3 regions of the Planococcus alkaliphilus genome follow, and region 3 is predicted to be linked to each of the others. Evidence: a T-box and tRNA genes for the amino acid it is inferred to sense, from the RefSeq annotation. Region 3 holds a T-box; the other regions hold tRNA genes.
The links. The T-box of region 3 lies ahead of pheS (phenylalanine--tRNA ligase subunit alpha). A T-box ahead of a tRNA ligase gene usually reads a tRNA of that ligase, here a tRNA-Phe.
Positions count from the first base shown of each region.

Region 1: it has a tRNA-Phe gene. The T-box ahead of pheS (phenylalanine--tRNA ligase subunit alpha) is inferred to sense a tRNA for this amino acid. The anticodon was not compared.
Region 2: it has a tRNA-Phe gene. The T-box ahead of pheS (phenylalanine--tRNA ligase subunit alpha) is inferred to sense a tRNA for this amino acid. The anticodon was not compared.

Region 1 is NZ_CM168060.1:1,260,751-1,266,396, forward strand. It holds rRNA gene AC2EXB_RS06485 (23S ribosomal RNA) at 1-1,125, shown strand, start outside; rRNA gene rrf (5S ribosomal RNA) at 1,268-1,383, shown strand; tRNA gene AC2EXB_RS06495 (tRNA-Val) at 1,393-1,468, shown strand; tRNA gene AC2EXB_RS06500 (tRNA-Thr) at 1,482-1,557, shown strand; tRNA gene AC2EXB_RS06505 (tRNA-Lys) at 1,568-1,643, shown strand; tRNA gene AC2EXB_RS06510 (tRNA-Leu) at 1,665-1,749, shown strand; tRNA gene AC2EXB_RS06515 (tRNA-Gly) at 1,755-1,829, shown strand; tRNA gene AC2EXB_RS06520 (tRNA-Leu) at 1,860-1,948, shown strand; tRNA gene AC2EXB_RS06525 (tRNA-Arg) at 1,992-2,068, shown strand; tRNA gene AC2EXB_RS06530 (tRNA-Pro) at 2,094-2,170, shown strand; tRNA gene AC2EXB_RS06535 (tRNA-Ala) at 2,177-2,252, shown strand; tRNA gene AC2EXB_RS06540 (tRNA-Met) at 2,274-2,347, shown strand; tRNA gene AC2EXB_RS06545 (tRNA-Ile) at 2,356-2,432, shown strand; tRNA gene AC2EXB_RS06550 (tRNA-Ser) at 2,448-2,540, shown strand; tRNA gene AC2EXB_RS06555 (tRNA-Met) at 2,616-2,692, shown strand; tRNA gene AC2EXB_RS06560 (tRNA-Asp) at 2,696-2,771, shown strand; tRNA gene AC2EXB_RS06565 (tRNA-Phe) at 2,791-2,866, shown strand; tRNA gene AC2EXB_RS06570 (tRNA-Gly) at 2,872-2,945, shown strand; tRNA gene AC2EXB_RS06575 (tRNA-Ile) at 2,956-3,032, shown strand; tRNA gene AC2EXB_RS06580 (tRNA-Asn) at 3,034-3,108, shown strand; tRNA gene AC2EXB_RS06585 (tRNA-Ser) at 3,113-3,203, shown strand; tRNA gene AC2EXB_RS06590 (tRNA-Glu) at 3,210-3,281, shown strand; gene AC2EXB_RS06595 (DMT family transporter) at 3,347-4,333, opposite strand; gene AC2EXB_RS06600 (1,4-dihydroxy-2-naphthoate polyprenyltransferase) at 4,527-5,438, opposite strand; gene AC2EXB_RS06605 (isochorismate synthase) at 5,610-5,646, shown strand, end outside.
Region 2 is NZ_CM168060.1:1,047,644-1,053,289, forward strand. It holds rRNA gene AC2EXB_RS05330 (23S ribosomal RNA) at 1-1,124, shown strand, start outside; rRNA gene rrf (5S ribosomal RNA) at 1,268-1,383, shown strand; tRNA gene AC2EXB_RS05340 (tRNA-Asn) at 1,396-1,470, shown strand; tRNA gene AC2EXB_RS05345 (tRNA-Ser) at 1,478-1,567, shown strand; tRNA gene AC2EXB_RS05350 (tRNA-Glu) at 1,600-1,674, shown strand; tRNA gene AC2EXB_RS05355 (tRNA-Val) at 1,685-1,760, shown strand; tRNA gene AC2EXB_RS05360 (tRNA-Met) at 1,835-1,911, shown strand; tRNA gene AC2EXB_RS05365 (tRNA-Asp) at 1,915-1,990, shown strand; tRNA gene AC2EXB_RS05370 (tRNA-Phe) at 2,010-2,085, shown strand; tRNA gene AC2EXB_RS05375 (tRNA-Thr) at 2,108-2,183, shown strand; tRNA gene AC2EXB_RS05380 (tRNA-Tyr) at 2,189-2,272, shown strand; tRNA gene AC2EXB_RS05385 (tRNA-Trp) at 2,279-2,352, shown strand; tRNA gene AC2EXB_RS05390 (tRNA-His) at 2,372-2,447, shown strand; tRNA gene AC2EXB_RS05395 (tRNA-His) at 2,490-2,565, shown strand; tRNA gene AC2EXB_RS05400 (tRNA-Gln) at 2,575-2,646, shown strand; tRNA gene AC2EXB_RS05405 (tRNA-Gly) at 2,652-2,726, shown strand; tRNA gene AC2EXB_RS05410 (tRNA-Cys) at 2,734-2,807, shown strand; tRNA gene AC2EXB_RS05415 (tRNA-Leu) at 2,818-2,901, shown strand; gene AC2EXB_RS05420 (ISL3 family transposase) at 3,084-4,307, shown strand; gene AC2EXB_RS05425 (DUF47 domain-containing protein) at 4,797-5,414, shown strand; gene AC2EXB_RS05430 (anion permease) at 5,430-5,646, shown strand, end outside.
Region 3 is NZ_CM168060.1:1,410,260-1,415,905, reverse strand. It holds gene pheT (phenylalanine--tRNA ligase subunit beta) at 1-1,064, opposite strand, end outside; gene pheS (phenylalanine--tRNA ligase subunit alpha) at 1,079-2,116, opposite strand; T-box leader at 2,154-2,381, opposite strand; gene AC2EXB_RS07340 (TrmH family RNA methyltransferase) at 2,425-3,192, opposite strand; gene AC2EXB_RS07335 (small multi-drug export protein) at 3,383-3,832, opposite strand; gene AC2EXB_RS07330 (hypothetical protein) at 3,829-4,329, opposite strand; gene AC2EXB_RS07325 (helix-turn-helix transcriptional regulator) at 4,319-4,534, opposite strand; gene AC2EXB_RS07320 (M42 family metallopeptidase) at 4,741-5,646, opposite strand, start outside.

The DNA.
Region 1 (5,646 bases), 150 kb from region 3:
TGTTTAGCAAAAACACAGGTCTCTGCAAAACCGTAAGGTGACGTATAGGGGCTGACGCCTGCCCGGTGCTGGAAGGTTAAGGGGAGTGCTTAGCGCAAGCGAAGGTGCGAACTGAAGCCCCAGTAAACGGCGGCCGTAACTATAACGGTCCTAAGGTAGCGAAATTCCTTGTCGGGTAAGTTCCGACCCGCACGAAAGGCGTAACGATCTGGGCACTGTCTCAACGAGAGACTCGGTGAAATTATAGTACCTGTGAAGATGCAGGTTACCCGCGACAGGACGGAAAGACCCCGTGGAGCTTTACTGTAGCCTGATATTGAATTTTGGTGCAACTTGTACAGGATAGGTAGGAGCCTTTGAGCCCGGAGCGCCAGCTTCGGAGGAGGCGTCGGTGGGATACTACCCTGGTTGTATTGAAATTCTAACCCACACCCCTGATCGGGGTGGGAGACAGTGTCAGGCGGGCAGTTTGACTGGGGCGGTCGCCTCCTAAAGAGTAACGGAGGCGCCCAAAGGTTCCCTCAGAATGGTTGGAAATCATTCGCAGAGTGTAAAGGCACAAGGGAGCTTGACTGCGAGACGTACAGGTCGAGCAGGGTCGAAAGACGGGCTTAGTGATCCGGTGGTTCCGCATGGAAGGGCCATCGCTCAACGGATAAAAGCTACCCCGGGGATAACAGGCTTATCTCCCCCAAGAGTCCACATCGACGGGGAGGTTTGGCACCTCGATGTCGGCTCATCGCATCCTGGGGCTGTAGTCGGTCCCAAGGGTTGGGCTGTTCGCCCATTAAAGCGGTACGCGAGCTGGGTTCAGAACGTCGTGAGACAGTTCGGTCCCTATCCGTCGCGGGCGCAGGAAATTTGAGAGGAGCTGTCCTTAGTACGAGAGGACCGGGATGGACACACCGCTGGTGTACCAGTTGTTCTGCCAAGGGCATCGCTGGGTAGCTATGTGTGGCCGGGATAAGTGCTGAAAGCATCTAAGCACGAAGCCCCCCTCAAGATGAGATTTCCCATTGCGCAAGCAAGTAAGATCCCTCAAAGACGATGAGGTAGATAGGTTCGAGGTGGAAGCGTGGCGACACGTGCAGCTGACGAATACTAATCGATCGAGGACTTAACCAAAATGGCTTTCTGAAGAGCGCGTTGCGTTGGTTTCATGTCGAATATCCAGTTTTGAAAGAATAAGGCAAAAGTTTTTTTAAAAAAAGCTTGAAATACCAGTCAGAATTGGTATAATAAAACTTGTCTTTCAAAAATCAAATAGTCCAGTGATGATGGCAAAGAGGCCACACCCGTTCCCATCCCGAACACGGAAGTTAAGCTCTTTTGCGCCGATGGTAGTTGGGGGTCTCCCCCTGTGAGAGTAGGACGTCGCTGGGCATACATACTGGAGGATTAGCTCAGCTGGGAGAGCATCTGCCTTACAAGCAGAGGGTCGGCGGTTCGATCCCGTCATCCTCCACCATTTTTTCTCTTTCGCCGGAGTAGCTCAACTGGTAGAGCAACTGACTTGTAATCAGTAGGTTGAGGGTTCAAGTCCTTTCTCCGGCACCACTTTTCATGAGAGCCATTAGCTCAGTTGGTAGAGCATCTGACTTTTAATCAGAGGGTCGAAGGTTCGAATCCTTCATGGCTCACCATTTTAATTTCATTATTGCCACGCGGGTGTGGCGGAACTGGCAGACGCACTAGACTTAGGATCTAGCGCCTTCGGGCGTGGGGGTTCGACTCCCTTCACCCGCACCATTTTTGCGGAAGTAGTTCAGTGGTAGAACGCCACCTTGCCAAGGTGGAGGTCGCGGGTTCGACCCCCGTCTTCCGCTCCAATTTTTTGCAGCAATTCAAAGCCGACCCATGCCGGGGTGGCGGAACTGGCAGACGCACAGGACTTAAAATCCTGCGGTAGGTGACTACCGTACCGGTTCGATTCCGGTCCTCGGCACCATCTTTGTTTGCAGAAAAAACCGTCAGGTTTTCATCATGAATAAGCGCCCGTAGCTCAATTGGATAGAGTACTTGACTACGAATCAAGCGGTTAGAGGTTCGAGTCCTCTCGGGCGCGCCATATTTTTACACTCAGCATTTAAGTTCGGGAAGTAGCTCAGCTTGGTAGAGCACTTGGTTTGGGACCAAGGGGTCGCAGGTTCGAATCCTGTCTTCCCGACCATTCAATGGGGCCTTAGCTCAGCTGGGAGAGCGCCTGCCTTGCACGCAGGAGGTCAGCGGTTCGATCCCGCTAGGCTCCACCAACTATATATTATAAAGATCCTGGCGGCGTAGCTCAGCTGGCTAGAGCGTACGGTTCATACCCGTAAGGTCGGGGGTTCGATCCCCTCTGCCGCCACTTTTTTAGGACCTTTAGCTCAGTTGGTTAGAGCAGACGGCTCATAACCGTCCGGTCGCAGGTTCGAGTCCTGCAAGGTCCACCATTTACCTATTATCACGGAGGAATACCCAAGTTTGGCTGAAGGGATCGGTCTTGAAAACCGACAGGGGAGTCAAATCCCGCGGGGGTTCGAATCCCTCTTCCTCCTCCATCTTTATAAAAAATGTGTGGACTATCCTTTTTAAAACTTCTATATAATAGAAGAAACTAATATCAATATTATTATCGCGGGGTAGAGCAGTTCGGTAGCTCGTCGGGCTCATAACCCGGAGGTCGCAGGTTCAAATCCTGCCCCCGCAACCAAATGGTCCCGTGGTGTAGCGGTTAACATGCCTGCCTGTCACGCAGGAGATCGCCGGTTCGATCCCGGTCGGGACCGCCATTTTTTATCTTTCAAATGTGGGTCAGTAGCTCAGTTGGTAGAGCATTAGATTGAAGCTCTAAGTGTCGGCGGTTCGATTCCGTCCTGACCCACCATTTATGCGGGTGTAGTTTAGTGGTAAAACCTCAGCCTTCCAAGCTGATGATGAGGGTTCGATTCCCTTCACCCGCTCCATTATACATATGGGCCTATAGCTCAGCTGGTTAGAGCGCACGCCTGATAAGCGTGAGGTCGATGGTTCGAGTCCATTTAGGCCCACCATTCCGAAGTAGCTCAGTGGTAGAGCACCGCACTGTTAATGCGATGGTCGTAGGTTCGAGTCCTACCTTCGGAGCCATACTGGGGAAGTACTCAAGTGGCTGAAGAGGCGCCCCTGCTAAGGGTGTAGGTCGGGAAACCGGCGCGAGGGTTCAAATCCCTCCTTCTCCGCCAGTAATTGGCCCCTTGGTCAAGCGGTTAAGACACCGCCCTTTCACGGCGGTAACACGGGTTCGAATCCCGTAGGGGTCATATAAAAGTGTCATGCATTCATTTGCATGGCATTTTTTTTTGCGTAAAAAAAGCAGCTGTTTATTTTAAAGCGGCTGCTTTTTAGTTAAGGTCTCTATGTTTGTGTTCCGGGTTAGTTTGATTGCAGAGAGCTGGCTATGGATAATCATGCCAGCCATGACGATGGCAATGCCAACCCAGGAAAGTGGTGTAGGCAAAGCGATCGATAAGATAAGAATTTCGCCAAATAACGCAAAAAGCACTTCTAGTGACTGTGTCGCTTCTACTGCCGCTAGTTTTTTCATATCTTTTCGAACCAAATCGGTAGCTTTAAAAAACAGAACTGTAGCTATGACACCAGAACTCACTGCTACTATTAGCGATTGCAAGCTTTGGTTTATACTTGGGAGTCCTTCAGTTGCTAGTGCAAAGAAAGATAACACCAACCAAAAAGGAAGACTTGCTAAAGTCATTCCAAGAACGCGCTGGTAAGCGTCTAGCTGGTCATTGCAAAGCGCCATCATTTTCCGGTTGCCCAATGGGAAGGCGAAGGAGGCGACTAAAACGGGCAAAAATCCCATTAAAAACGTTTGAAGAGGGATTTCTTGTGCATGTTCTAGTTGCATGATAATAACTCCTAGCAAAATAAGAAAAGAAAAAGCTAATCCTTTATAAGGAATTTTTTCTCTCAATTGGATTTGGCCTTTTGCTGTTTGTATTGTATAGAAAAAAAGAGGGGCAAGCAATGAGCCCGAAATGATCGTTATCTGCCAAGTTCCAGCAATAAGCCAGCCGGGTGAATAGGCTGCGGCAAAGCATAATGGCGCATAGAAAAGTACGAACCCGATAAAACTCCATAGCAGCCAGCTCATGGGGGCCTTTCTCATTTGCTTAAAGAGAGGAATTAAGTTTCTGCGTGCCAGTACTATCACTAAAAGAAACGGGATCATAAAGATGTAGCGTAAAGATGCGCTCCAGAGCCAGCTTCCACCTGTTGCTTCCATACTGGCATTGAAAACGAATGTGAAAGCGAAAAAGAAGGCAGCGATTACTCCGATTATTATTGGTCTCATTGGTTCACCTCACTTTAGCTATATATAAATTTATTCTAATATATCGTTTTTGAAAATTTCGGTCAACAAGGTCAAGTAACAAAAAGGGCCTTTCCAATAAGTTGAGTAAAAACTTGTTGGAAAGGCCCATGGCTTCTAATAAAACTTAATTATTGATTTTGTCTCTGCAGCGATGAATAGATCCGGTGCTGTTTTAAAGAAGATGATGAATGAGAAGCCCAATGCCCAGCAAGAAGGCGAATAAGGTATTTGTAATGCCTGTCGCTTTCATTGCAGGCATGACTTCTAATGGTTTTGTGTAGCGTCTAAAAGTTTTTACTACATTCAACGCTTTAGGAGCGCTAAGGAATACTAAAAGGGTCCATGGCGTTAAATCATTGAAAATCACTAATGCTAAGATCCATAGATAAGAAATGGCAAAGAACGATGCTAATATCGCGACTCCGGCTGGTCTGCCTGCCAGGATCACTAGAGTTTTACGGCCGCTTGCAGCGTCTCCGACCATATCACGGATATTATTGGTCATCATGATAGCTGCAACTAGTAAGGTGCTTGGTACAGCTAGCAATGAAGCTTCTACTGTTACAGACATCGTTTGGATATAGAACGCAATGATTACAATCAAATAGCCCATAACGACTCCAGAGAATAATTCACCAAATGGCGTGTAAGCGATTGGGTAAGGTCCGCCTGTATACAAATAGCCAATAGCCATTGCAGCACCGCCTACCACAAGCAGCCACCAGCTGGTTTGAGAGCAAATCCAAATGCCGATGACAGCAGCGATTAAATAGAGAAACAAGGCAAGTGATAAAACAGTTTTTGGTTTAACACCGTTTCGGACAATGGCACCGCCGATACCGACCGATTTTTCATTATCCAATCCTCGAGCAAAATCATAATACTCATTGAACATATTGGTTGCTGCCTGGATCAATAAACTCGCAATGAGCATAGCCAGAAATAATCCCCAATGGATATCCGTATAGTTGATGGCAATCATGGTGCCTAAAAAAACGGGAGCAAACGATGCGGTTAAAGTATGGGGACGGGTTAATTGCCACCATACGCGCCAGCCGCTGTCTGCCTGAATGGAATGTGTCATGTTGTGTACCTCTCCTTTAATTCTTTCCACCCTTTATTGTACTTCAAATTCAGGCTAAATACAGCATATGGTGTGCTGAAATTAGAAGAAAAGAGTATGATAGAGGGTAGAGATTTAAAAAGTGAACTTTCACGTATATAGTGTACTTAAATGAAAAACGGAGGTAATTTGATGAATTCACAGCAGTATTCATCGCCGGAAAATTTTA
Region 2 (5,646 bases), 360 kb from region 3:
GTTTAGCAAAAACACAGGTCTCTGCAAAACCGTAAGGTGACGTATAGGGGCTGACGCCTGCCCGGTGCTGGAAGGTTAAGGGGAGTGCTTAGCGCAAGCGAAGGTGCGAACTGAAGCCCCAGTAAACGGCGGCCGTAACTATAACGGTCCTAAGGTAGCGAAATTCCTTGTCGGGTAAGTTCCGACCCGCACGAAAGGCGTAACGATCTGGGCACTGTCTCAACGAGAGACTCGGTGAAATTATAGTACCTGTGAAGATGCAGGTTACCCGCGACAGGACGGAAAGACCCCGTGGAGCTTTACTGTAGCCTGATATTGAATTTTGGTGCAACTTGTACAGGATAGGTAGGAGCCTTTGAGCCCGGAGCGCCAGCTTCGGAGGAGGCGTCGGTGGGATACTACCCTGGTTGTATTGAAATTCTAACCCACACCCCTGATCGGGGTGGGAGACAGTGTCAGGCGGGCAGTTTGACTGGGGCGGTCGCCTCCTAAAGAGTAACGGAGGCGCCCAAAGGTTCCCTCAGAATGGTTGGAAATCATTCGCAGAGTGTAAAGGCACAAGGGAGCTTGACTGCGAGACGTACAGGTCGAGCAGGGTCGAAAGACGGGCTTAGTGATCCGGTGGTTCCGCATGGAAGGGCCATCGCTCAACGGATAAAAGCTACCCCGGGGATAACAGGCTTATCTCCCCCAAGAGTCCACATCGACGGGGAGGTTTGGCACCTCGATGTCGGCTCATCGCATCCTGGGGCTGTAGTCGGTCCCAAGGGTTGGGCTGTTCGCCCATTAAAGCGGTACGCGAGCTGGGTTCAGAACGTCGTGAGACAGTTCGGTCCCTATCCGTCGCGGGCGCAGGAAATTTGAGAGGAGCTGTCCTTAGTACGAGAGGACCGGGATGGACACACCGCTGGTGTACCAGTTGTTCTGCCAAGGGCATCGCTGGGTAGCTATGTGTGGCCGGGATAAGTGCTGAAAGCATCTAAGCACGAAGCCCCCCTCAAGATGAGATTTCCCATTGCGCAAGCAAGTAAGATCCCTCAAAGACGATGAGGTAGATAGGTTCGAGGTGGAAGCGTGGCGACACGTGCAGCTGACGAATACTAATCGATCGAGGACTTAACCAAAATGGCTTTCTGAAGAGCGCGTTTCCTGTATTCAATGTCGAATATCCAGTTTTGAAAGAATAAGGCAAAAGTTTTTTCAAAAAAAGCTTGAAATACCGGTCAGAATTGGTATAATAAAACTTGTCTTTCAAAATAAATATTAGTCTGGTAGTGATGGCAAAGAGGCCACACCCGTTCCCATCCCGAACACGGAAGTTAAGCTCTTTTGCGCCGATGGTAGTTGGGGGTCTCCCCCTGTGAGAGTAGGACGTTGCCAGGCTGATAATATTATTCCGAAGTAGCTCAGTGGTAGAGCACCGCACTGTTAATGCGATGGTCGTAGGTTCGAATCCTACCTTCGGAGCCATTCTTTTGGAGAGCTGTCCGAGTGGCCGAAGGAGCATGATTGGAAATCATGTAGGCGGGCAACCGTCTCAAGGGTTCGAATCCCTTGCTCTCCGCCAGTAGCAATATCCAAATGAACATACAAATTAATGGCCCCTTGGTCAAGCGGTTAAGACACCGCCCTTTCACGGCGGTAACACGGGTTCGAATCCCGTAGGGGTCACCATTATATAATTGGAGGATTAGCTCAGCTGGGAGAGCATCTGCCTTACAAGCAGAGGGTCGGCGGTTCGATCCCGTCATCCTCCACCATTTACAATACATAAGCAAAACTTGTAAATATGAGTTTCTTCTATAATATAGGAAATAAACTCAATTATTATTATCGCGGGGTAGAGCAGTTCGGTAGCTCGTCGGGCTCATAACCCGGAGGTCGCAGGTTCAAATCCTGCCCCCGCAACCAAATGGTCCCGTGGTGTAGCGGTTAACATGCCTGCCTGTCACGCAGGAGATCGCCGGTTCGATCCCGGTCGGGACCGCCATTTTTTATCTTTCAAATGTGGGTCAGTAGCTCAGTTGGTAGAGCATTAGATTGAAGCTCTAAGTGTCGGCGGTTCGATTCCGTCCTGACCCACCATATTTTTATTTTTTATCTCCATGCCGGAGTAGCTCAACTGGTAGAGCAACTGACTTGTAATCAGTAGGTTGAGGGTTCAAGTCCTTTCTCCGGCACCATTTTTGGTGGGGTAGCGAAGTGGCTAAACGCGGCGGACTGTAAATCCGCTCCTTCGGGTTCGGCAGTTCGAATCTGCCCCCCACCACCAGTTTTTAGGGGCATAGTTTAACGGTAGAACAGAGGTCTCCAAAACCTCCGATGTGGGTTCGATTCCTACTGCCCCTGCCAATTTTAAAATTATATGATGGCGGTCGTGGCGAAGTGGTTAACGCACCGGATTGTGATTCCGGCACTCGGGGGTTCAATTCCCCTCGTCCGCCCCATGTTTTAATTTCAATTAAATGCACATATAAAATAGTAAAGTGGCGGTCGTGGCGAAGTGGTTAACGCACCGGATTGTGATTCCGGCATTCGGGGGTTCAATTCCCCTCGTCCGCCCCATCTTATTATTGGGGTATAGCCAAGCGGTAAGGCAACGGGTTTTGATCCCGTCATGCCCTGGTTCGAATCCAGGTACCCCAGCTTTTGCGGAAGTAGTTCAGTGGTAGAACGCCACCTTGCCAAGGTGGAGGTCGCGGGTTCGACCCCCGTCTTCCGCTCCATAAAATTGGCGGCATAGCCAAGTGGTAAGGCATGGGTCTGCAACACCCTTATCACCGGTTCGAGTCCGGTTGCCGCCTCCATTTATATTATGCCGGCGTGGCGGAATTGGCAGACGCGCGGGACTCAAAATCCCGTTCCTTCACGGGAGTGTCGGTTCGACCCCGACCGCCGGTATCTTGCAAAGGACCTGCCTGTCCTTTCATAAAACCTTCAACATCTTCGGATGCTGAAGGTTTTTTTTTTGGTTCTACACTAATTGTTGGGGTGTTGAAACAATTCGGCCCAAAAAAAGACACGCAATCTCCAAATTCTTTTATACTTGAAATGTCGAATAACAAGTAAAGAAGAGGAGATGCGTGCACTTGAATTTTACCATGAAATTTCCCGGATTAGAAGATGTGAAAATCATGAAGATGGAACAGGTGGAGGACCGGGTGGCCCTGCATGTGGAGTTGGAAGTGAAGGCACACCGTTGCCCGCGTTGCCAGGAGAAGACCCGGCGTGTCCACGATTACCGGATCCAAAAGATCAAACACCTGAAATGGTTTGAACGCCAGACTTACCTTTTCTATAAGAAGAGACGCTACGTATGCGGGGCGTGCGGCAAGAAATTCGCCGAACAGAATTCATTCATCGGCCGCTATCAACGGTTCTCAAAAGAGTGGAACCAAGCGGTTCATGTGCGCAGCGTCAAGGCGAAAACGTTCAAGGAAGTGGCCGGACAATACGGCGCTTCCGCTTCGACCATCGTTCGGCGTTTCGATCTGGTGGCGCTCCAGGAAGTTACTGAAACCGCAAAATTACCGCGTGTGATCGCCATCGACGAATACAAAGGCGACACCCGTGAAGGAAAGTACCAACTGATTATCGCCGATGGCGAAACGAGAGAACCGATCGATATCCTGCCCAACCGGAAAAAAGAGACGATCAAACAGTATCTCCAACAGCACGGAGCTGCGGTGGAAATCGTCGTCATGGACATGAGCCATTCCTTTAAAGCCGCGGTCAAAAAAGCACTCGGCAAACCGGTGATCATCGCCGATCGCTTCCACTTCTGCCGGTACATTTACTGGGCGCTGGACGCGGTCCGCAGACGCGTGCAGAAAAGTTGGAACGACTATGACCGCAAAAAAGGCAAACGGATGCGCTACGTCTTTTACAAAAACAGTGAGAAGTTAACCGAAAAGGACCGTTGGTACTTGAAGCGGTATCTTGAAATGGATGAGGAGCTCAAACGAGCATACGAACTGAAGGAAGCGTATTGCACGTGGTTTCAGGCAAGCAAAAAAAGAGATCCCGAGGAAATCCTCAAGACCAAAGAAGCGTTGCTGGAATTTTATCGGCTGGTGGAACAAGCGGGCATTCCCGAGTTCCAGAAAGCCATGGGCACCTTCCGAAACTGGCAGACGGAAATCTTGAACAGCTTCTCGTTCAAGTATTCCAATGGTTTCTTGGAAGGCATCAATAACCTGACAAAAGTGATTAAGCGGAACGCGTTCGGCTTTCAGAATTTCGAACGCGCCCGCGCCAAAATACTACTGACACACAAGTATAAGAATATGGGAGTTCACGTTGGTTAGAGTGAGGAAAATTTCACCTCACCCCAACATTTGACGGAGAACCGTTTAAACAGCAATGAGCGAAATAAAAGTACGCATCTGCAGTTTTTCATAGGATGAATTTGTATAGAACAGAACCGTTTATCGGGACCCAGGGAAAATATCAGGAAGGTTTAAAAAAAAGAAACAAATGGATTTCAATTTGTATGCAGGCTAGGCTCTAAGAGATAAAAGTCTTTCTAATTCTGATGGAATGTTTTATACTAAATTAGCTAATTTGAGAAGTTCTCTTTAACAGGGATCAGATTAAATGGCGAAGGAGATCAGCAGCCGTTACGTTATTACAGAAATGGAGATTAAAGAAAATCGAATAGATTAAACAGGAAATTCATAATCGTTTGTTTTATTAAGGTTTTGTAAAGTTGGGGTTAAAGTTCTATTAAAAAAGATTAAAAAGAGCTATCATAATCTAGCTTTGAATTTATTTTAGAAATTAGCGGAGGTAAGAAAATGGCTTTCAAGAAAAAAGATAAGTTTGCAGTTCTACTAGGGGATATCGCTTTGAATTTAAAAGAGAGTGCAGCTTATTTTGCTGACTATAAATTGCGGGAAATCAGTGATTTGAAGATTTTCTCCAATACGATGAAAGATTATGAAACAAAAGGCGATAATTATGTCCATACAGTCATCCAGGACTTGAACAACGCTTTTATCACGCCTATTGAAAGAGAAGACATTCTCGCACTGGCTATGAGTATGGATGATGTGCTAGATGGTTTAGATCATACTGCCTCAATGTTTGAAATGTATTCAATCGTCAATGCGGATGAATTCATGTTGGAGTTTGTAGAAGCGATCCGCCTCAGCACGATTGAAATCGAAACGGCTGTGGATTTGATGTCTTCTAAGAAATTGCCGGCTATGAGAGAGCACGCCATTAAAATAAAAGATTACGAGTCCCAATGTGATGTGACGAGACGCCATGCGATCAAACATCTCTTCCAGACGGAAAAAGATCCGATCCGCATTATTCAATATAAAGAAATCTATGAAGAGCTTGAAGAAATTGCAGACCATTGCCAAAAGGTAGCAAATACATTTGAGTCTATTATCATGAAAAACGCTTAAGGAGCAAGATGACCGATGGATATGGTTCTGCTAATAACAGTTTTAATTGTCGTTTTTGCTATAATATTCGACTTTATCAATGGCTTTCACGATACAGCCAATTCAATAGCTACTGCAGTCTCTACAAAAGCTTTAAAGCCGCGTCATGCAATTATGCTTGCTGCGGTAATGAACTTTGTCGGAGCTATGGCATTTACAGGAGTAGCAAAAACAATTACGAAGGATATTGTTG
Region 3 (5,646 bases):
GTTTGACGAATCGATCCTGATGCGAAATAAGCAGATTCGATGACAATCGTTGTTGTTGAATCGCTCACCTCTGAATTCGCGCCGCCCATAACCCCTGCTAAGGCAACCGGCTCTTCGCCGTTTGTAATCACTAAATGATGAGGCGATAATTTGCGTTCTGCATCATCCAAAGTCGTAATCAATTCGTCCTGCTTCGCATGGCGAACTGTGATATTTCCAGTCTTCAAAGAATCATAGTCAAACGCATGAAGCGGCTGGCCGTATTCCATCAAGACAAAGTTCGTCACGTCGACGACGTTATTATGCGGACGGACGCCTGCTGCCATTAACCGCTGCTGCAGCCACATCGGCGACTCTTTCACTTCGATGTTGCGGATGACTTTTGCGACATAAAGCGGATTCGCTTCCGGAGCATCGATGTTCAATGTCAGCATTGACGCTGCTGTTTCCGCTGCTTCTGTGTATGTTGCTTCCGGCAGTTTTACTTCTTCCGATAAAATAGCGCCGACTTCATAAGCCACACCCAGCATGCTCATCGCATCTGCACGGTTTGGCGTCAAGCCAAGTTCAAGTACGGTGTCATCCAGGTCAAAATTCGTTACAACATCAGAACCGATTTCTGCGTTTTCCGGAAGCACGTAAATGCCTTCCGCATATGCTTTAGGAACCAATTTTCCTTCAATGCCCAGTTCTTGAAGTGAGCAGATCATCCCGTTTGAAACTTCTCCACGCAGCTTCGCTTTTTTGATTTTCACGCCGCCTGGCAATTTAGCGCCAGGACGGGCAACGATGACTTTTTGGCCAGCCGCAATATTCGGTGCGCCGCAGATGATTTGTTCAATGCCGTCTTCTCCGACGTTTACTTGGCAAATCGATAATTTATCCGCTTCCGGATGTTTCTCGCATGATTCAACGTAACCGACTACGACGTTAGTCATGCCATGTGAACGATCGATGACTGCGTCCACTTCGATGCCGGAACGGGTAATTTTCTCGCCCAGTTCAGCCGGGTCTAACTCTTGTGTATTTACATATTCTTTCAACCATTTAATGGATACGAGCATGTTTTATTTCCTCCTTAAACTTCAGTGCGCTGGAATTGAGATAAAAAGCGGACATCATTGGTATAGAAATGGCGGATGTCTTCTACGCCGTATTTCAGCATTGCAATACGCTCCGGCCCCATGCCGAAAGCAAATCCTGTCAGGCGTTTTGAATCATAGCCGGCCATTTCAAGTACGTTCGGATGCACCATTCCGGCTCCAAGAATTTCAATCCATCCGGTTTTTTTGCAGACGTTGCAGCCAGATCCTCCGCATTTAAAGCACGAGATATCCATTTCAACAGAAGGCTCTGTGAACGGGAAGAAACTTGGGCGAAGGCGGATTTCACGGTCGTCTCCGAACATTTTCTTCGCGAATACGGATAGTGTTCCTTTAAGATCACTCATGCGGATGTCTTCACCGATGACCAATCCTTCGATTTGCGTGAATTGGTGGGAATGCGTCGCATCGTCATTATCGCGGCGGTATACTTTCCCTGGGCAGATGATTTTAATCGGTTCGCCGCCTTTCGCTTCCATCGTACGGGCTTGTACCGGCGATGTATGCGTACGAAGCAGAATGTCTTCCGTAATATAGAAAGAATCCTGCATATCACGGGCTGGATGGCCTTTCGGCAAATTTAAAGCTTCGAAGTTGTAATAATCTTTTTCCACTTCCGGTCCTTCAGCGATCTCATAACCCATCGATACGAATAAATCCTCGATTTCTTCGATAACGCGCGTTAATGGATGCGGGTTCCCTGTACGAACAGGACGCCCTGGCAATGTGATATCGATCGTTTCACTTTGCAACTTCAGATTGATCGCTTCTTCTTCCAGGATCATCATGCGTTCTTCAAGCGAAGTCGTGACTTCTTCACGGACTACGTTGACTAGTGCGCCCATTTTCGGACGTTCTTCAGCCGGTAATTTCCCCATGCCTTTTAATAGATCGGTAATTGGCCCTTTTTTCCCTAAATAAGCGACACGGACGTCATTCAATTCTTTTACATTCGCCGCTGATGCAATTTTTTCAAGCGCTTCTGTTTTCAATGCCTGCAATTGTGCTTCCATTTTTTCTCCTCCTTAAACGTAAAAAAGCCCCGTCCCAAAAAGGGACGAGGCATTATTCGCGGTACCACCCTAGTTATCGCCAAAATAGGCAATCACTCATTTACGTAACGGCTCTTCACCGGCCCATCTTTACAGCATTTGCTGGTCCCGACAGGCAGCTCGCGGGGTGAACTTCTGAAGTTTCTCGCATATCCGCGCTTCCAGCCAAGGCGCAGACTCTCTTGATGCAACGGCACAACATACTTTTCCCGGTCACAGCTTTTCTTATTTACCCTTTAAGTATACGAAATTGCGTTCATTTAATCAAATTAGTTTTTTGGCACTAAACTATAAAGCAGGATTCCAGTGGCAACAGCAACGTTCAGCGATTCCGCTTCGCCGTATAACGGCACCATTAAATTGCGGTCCGTCTTCTGCAGCAAAACCGGATCTACACCGCTTCCTTCATTGCCGACGATCAAAGCGAACGCTTCTTGGCTTTCCACTTCGTGCACCGGCGTTGAATTGATTAGCGCTGTGCCGTATAAAGGAATATTGCGTTCTTTTAGCTCTGTGGTCCATTCTTCCAATTCGCCTCTGACAACCGGAATTTGGAAATGGGAGCCTTGCGCTGAACGAACCGTTTTCGGATTGAACGGATCCGCACAGCCTTTCCCTAAAACGACCACGTCGATGCCACTTGCAGAAGCTGTACGGATCATCGTTCCGATATTGCCGGGATCTTGGACGGCATCGACCAACAACAGTTTACTCCATTGCTGCTGGTCTGCTTCTGTGAATTCCGGCTGCGCACAATGCGCGAAAATCCCTTGGGAATGCTCCGTTTCGGAAATTTCTTTCGCTACCGCTGCCGTCACGGAATACATCGGCACATCGTCGACATTCCAGCCAGCGGGAATATCGACGCCTTCCCGGACAATCAAGGATTTGATGGATTCTTTTTTCTTCAACGCCTCTTCCGTCAAATGAAAGCCTTCCACTAGAAATTCCGTGAATTTATCCCGTTCTTTACGGGTAGTGACTAATTTTTTCCAATGCTTCACAAGCGAGTTTTGTGTTGATTCAATTCTTTTCATTTGCAGTTCACGCCTTTATTTCAGAATAGCTCAAGTATAGCATAATGAGAAAAGCGGAGGCGGCCGTTTAGATTCGACAGGCATAAGATGAGCTGGCAAAGCGGCGTCCTTTGCCGTGTAGCCAACTCGGCTTATGTCCCGAGAATCTGGCCGCTGGAGTCTGGACACCAGAAAAGCGGAGGCGGCCGGGTCAAAGTTCACGTGTGAAAAAGTCGAAACCGAAAGCTGTCGCAAGACCAAAAACAAGTGTCCACAAGCCGATGCTGATGGTAAGCCAAATGGTCGTGTTTCGTTTTGTTGCGCCGAGTGTCATGCCGATAAATGCCGCAATATGTGTACCGATGAGAATCGGACCTAAAAGAGCAAGTCCAGGCAATCCGTATTTATTCCATATATTCTTTGCCCGTTCGTTTTTCTTCGACTCGGCTTTGCCTTTTGCTTCTTGGCGCTTTATATACCAATCCTTGAATTTATCAAAGCCGATGATCAAGGCGAGCACCGTCAGCATATTGCCGACAAACGCCATGACCATCACCCAAAAAGGCGACAAGCCCCAGACGATGCCGAGCGGAATGACCAATGCGATTTCGAACCAGGGTATGGCTGCTCCTAGGAAAACAAGAAAGTATTCATAAATCATTCAGTTTCCTCCTTGAAATGTTTTCGGACTTCGAGGTAATAAATCAAGTATTGTCCGAAAGCGATAGCCAAAATTCCATAGATGATGGCAAGTTTCGGCAACGGAAATACAATGACGACCGTCGCTAAAAATGGCAGCGCTAACGTGATAAAGCTATAGACTTTCTGAACCGCTTTTCGCGTGATGTATGTCATGCCTTCGTCCTGTTCCAAATACTCGGGAGGGCGAATAGCGAGCGGCGAAATCTTCTGTGTCGGATTTTCCTTATTGTGCTTTTTGAGCTGTGCCATGAAAATCACAAGAAAAGCGAAGTAGAGGATGATCGAACAAAACACGATAAAGCCTTCCAGCGCCTCTAATTTAATGGTAACACTCGTTTCAGTCTCGGTATTGACGAATTCCGTTATCGGCGAATTCAAACCGAACGCCAATACCCCTAACAATAAAATAAATGCCATCATCCATAGCGGATAGTTTAAACGGAAATCATTTTTCATTGTGCTCCTCCCCTTCGAGCCAAAATAAGTCGTCCACCTTTGTTTCCAATGTGCTAGCGAGTTTTAATGCGAGCGTAATCGAAGGCGAAAATTCCCCTTTCTCAATAAACGCAATCGTCTGCCGCGTCACATCCACCCGTTTGCCGAGATCGCTTTGCGTAAATCCATAGCGCGCCCGCAATTCCTTCACACGGTTTCTAAGCATCCACTTCATCCTCCCTGTGCAGATGTTCGGTTTATATAACATAATGTACAGTATGCTTAACATTTAGTCAAGTATAGTTAACATTGTGTTTTGTGCTTAATTTAAGATTTAACGGATTTTATGGGTTTGTTTGCGGAATAAACCCTTTTATTTGCAAAACCACAAAAAAAAATCCCCTCCCGCGATATGCGGAAGGGGAAAATCATTTATTCAAACGTAATGCGCGCTACTGTGTCTTTGTCTAATTTCTTGATGACTTCAACAATCAATTTCACCGCGTTCTCGTAGTCGTCGCGGTGCAGGATGCCAGCGTGTGAGTGAATGTAGCGCGTTGCCACACCAATCGACAATGCCGGTACGCCGTTTGCCGTCAAGTGGATGGATCCGGCATCGGTTCCGCCGCCTGCAATCGTTTCGAATTGGTAAGGGATGCCGGCTTCTTCTGCGGTATCGACCACCAATTCACGCAAGCCGCGGTGCGAAACCATCGACGCGTCGAATAAAAGAATTTGCGGGCCAGCACCCATTTTGCTTGCGGATTCCTGCTGCGTGATTCCCGGTGTGTCGCCAGCAATGCCGACATCGACAGCAAAACCGATATCCGGCTGGATTTTAGCGGTCGCCGTTTTTGCTCCGCGGAGGCCCACTTCTTCTTGAACAGTGCCGACTCCGTAAACGACGTTCGGGTGTTCTTGCCCTTTTAACCCTTTTAGGACATCGATGGCGATCGCACAGCCAATGCGGTTGTCCCATGCTTTCGCTAAAAGCATTTTTTCATTGTTCATAACAGTGAATTCGAAATACGGCGTAACCATATCTCCGGGAGCTACGCCCCACTCTTTTACTTCGTCGCGTGAAGACGCACCGATATCAATGAACATGTCTTTGATTTCAACCGGTTTCTTGCGGGCTTCCGGCGATAGAATATGCGGCGGTTTCGAGCCGATGACGCCGGTCACTTCTTTTCCGCTGCGCGTTGTGATCGTCACACGCTGCGCAAGCATCACTTGGTTCCACCAGCCGCCCAGCGGTTGGAATTTCAAAAAGCCTTTATCGTCGATTTGAGAAATCATGAAGCCGACTTCATCCAAATGTCCGGCAACCATGATTTT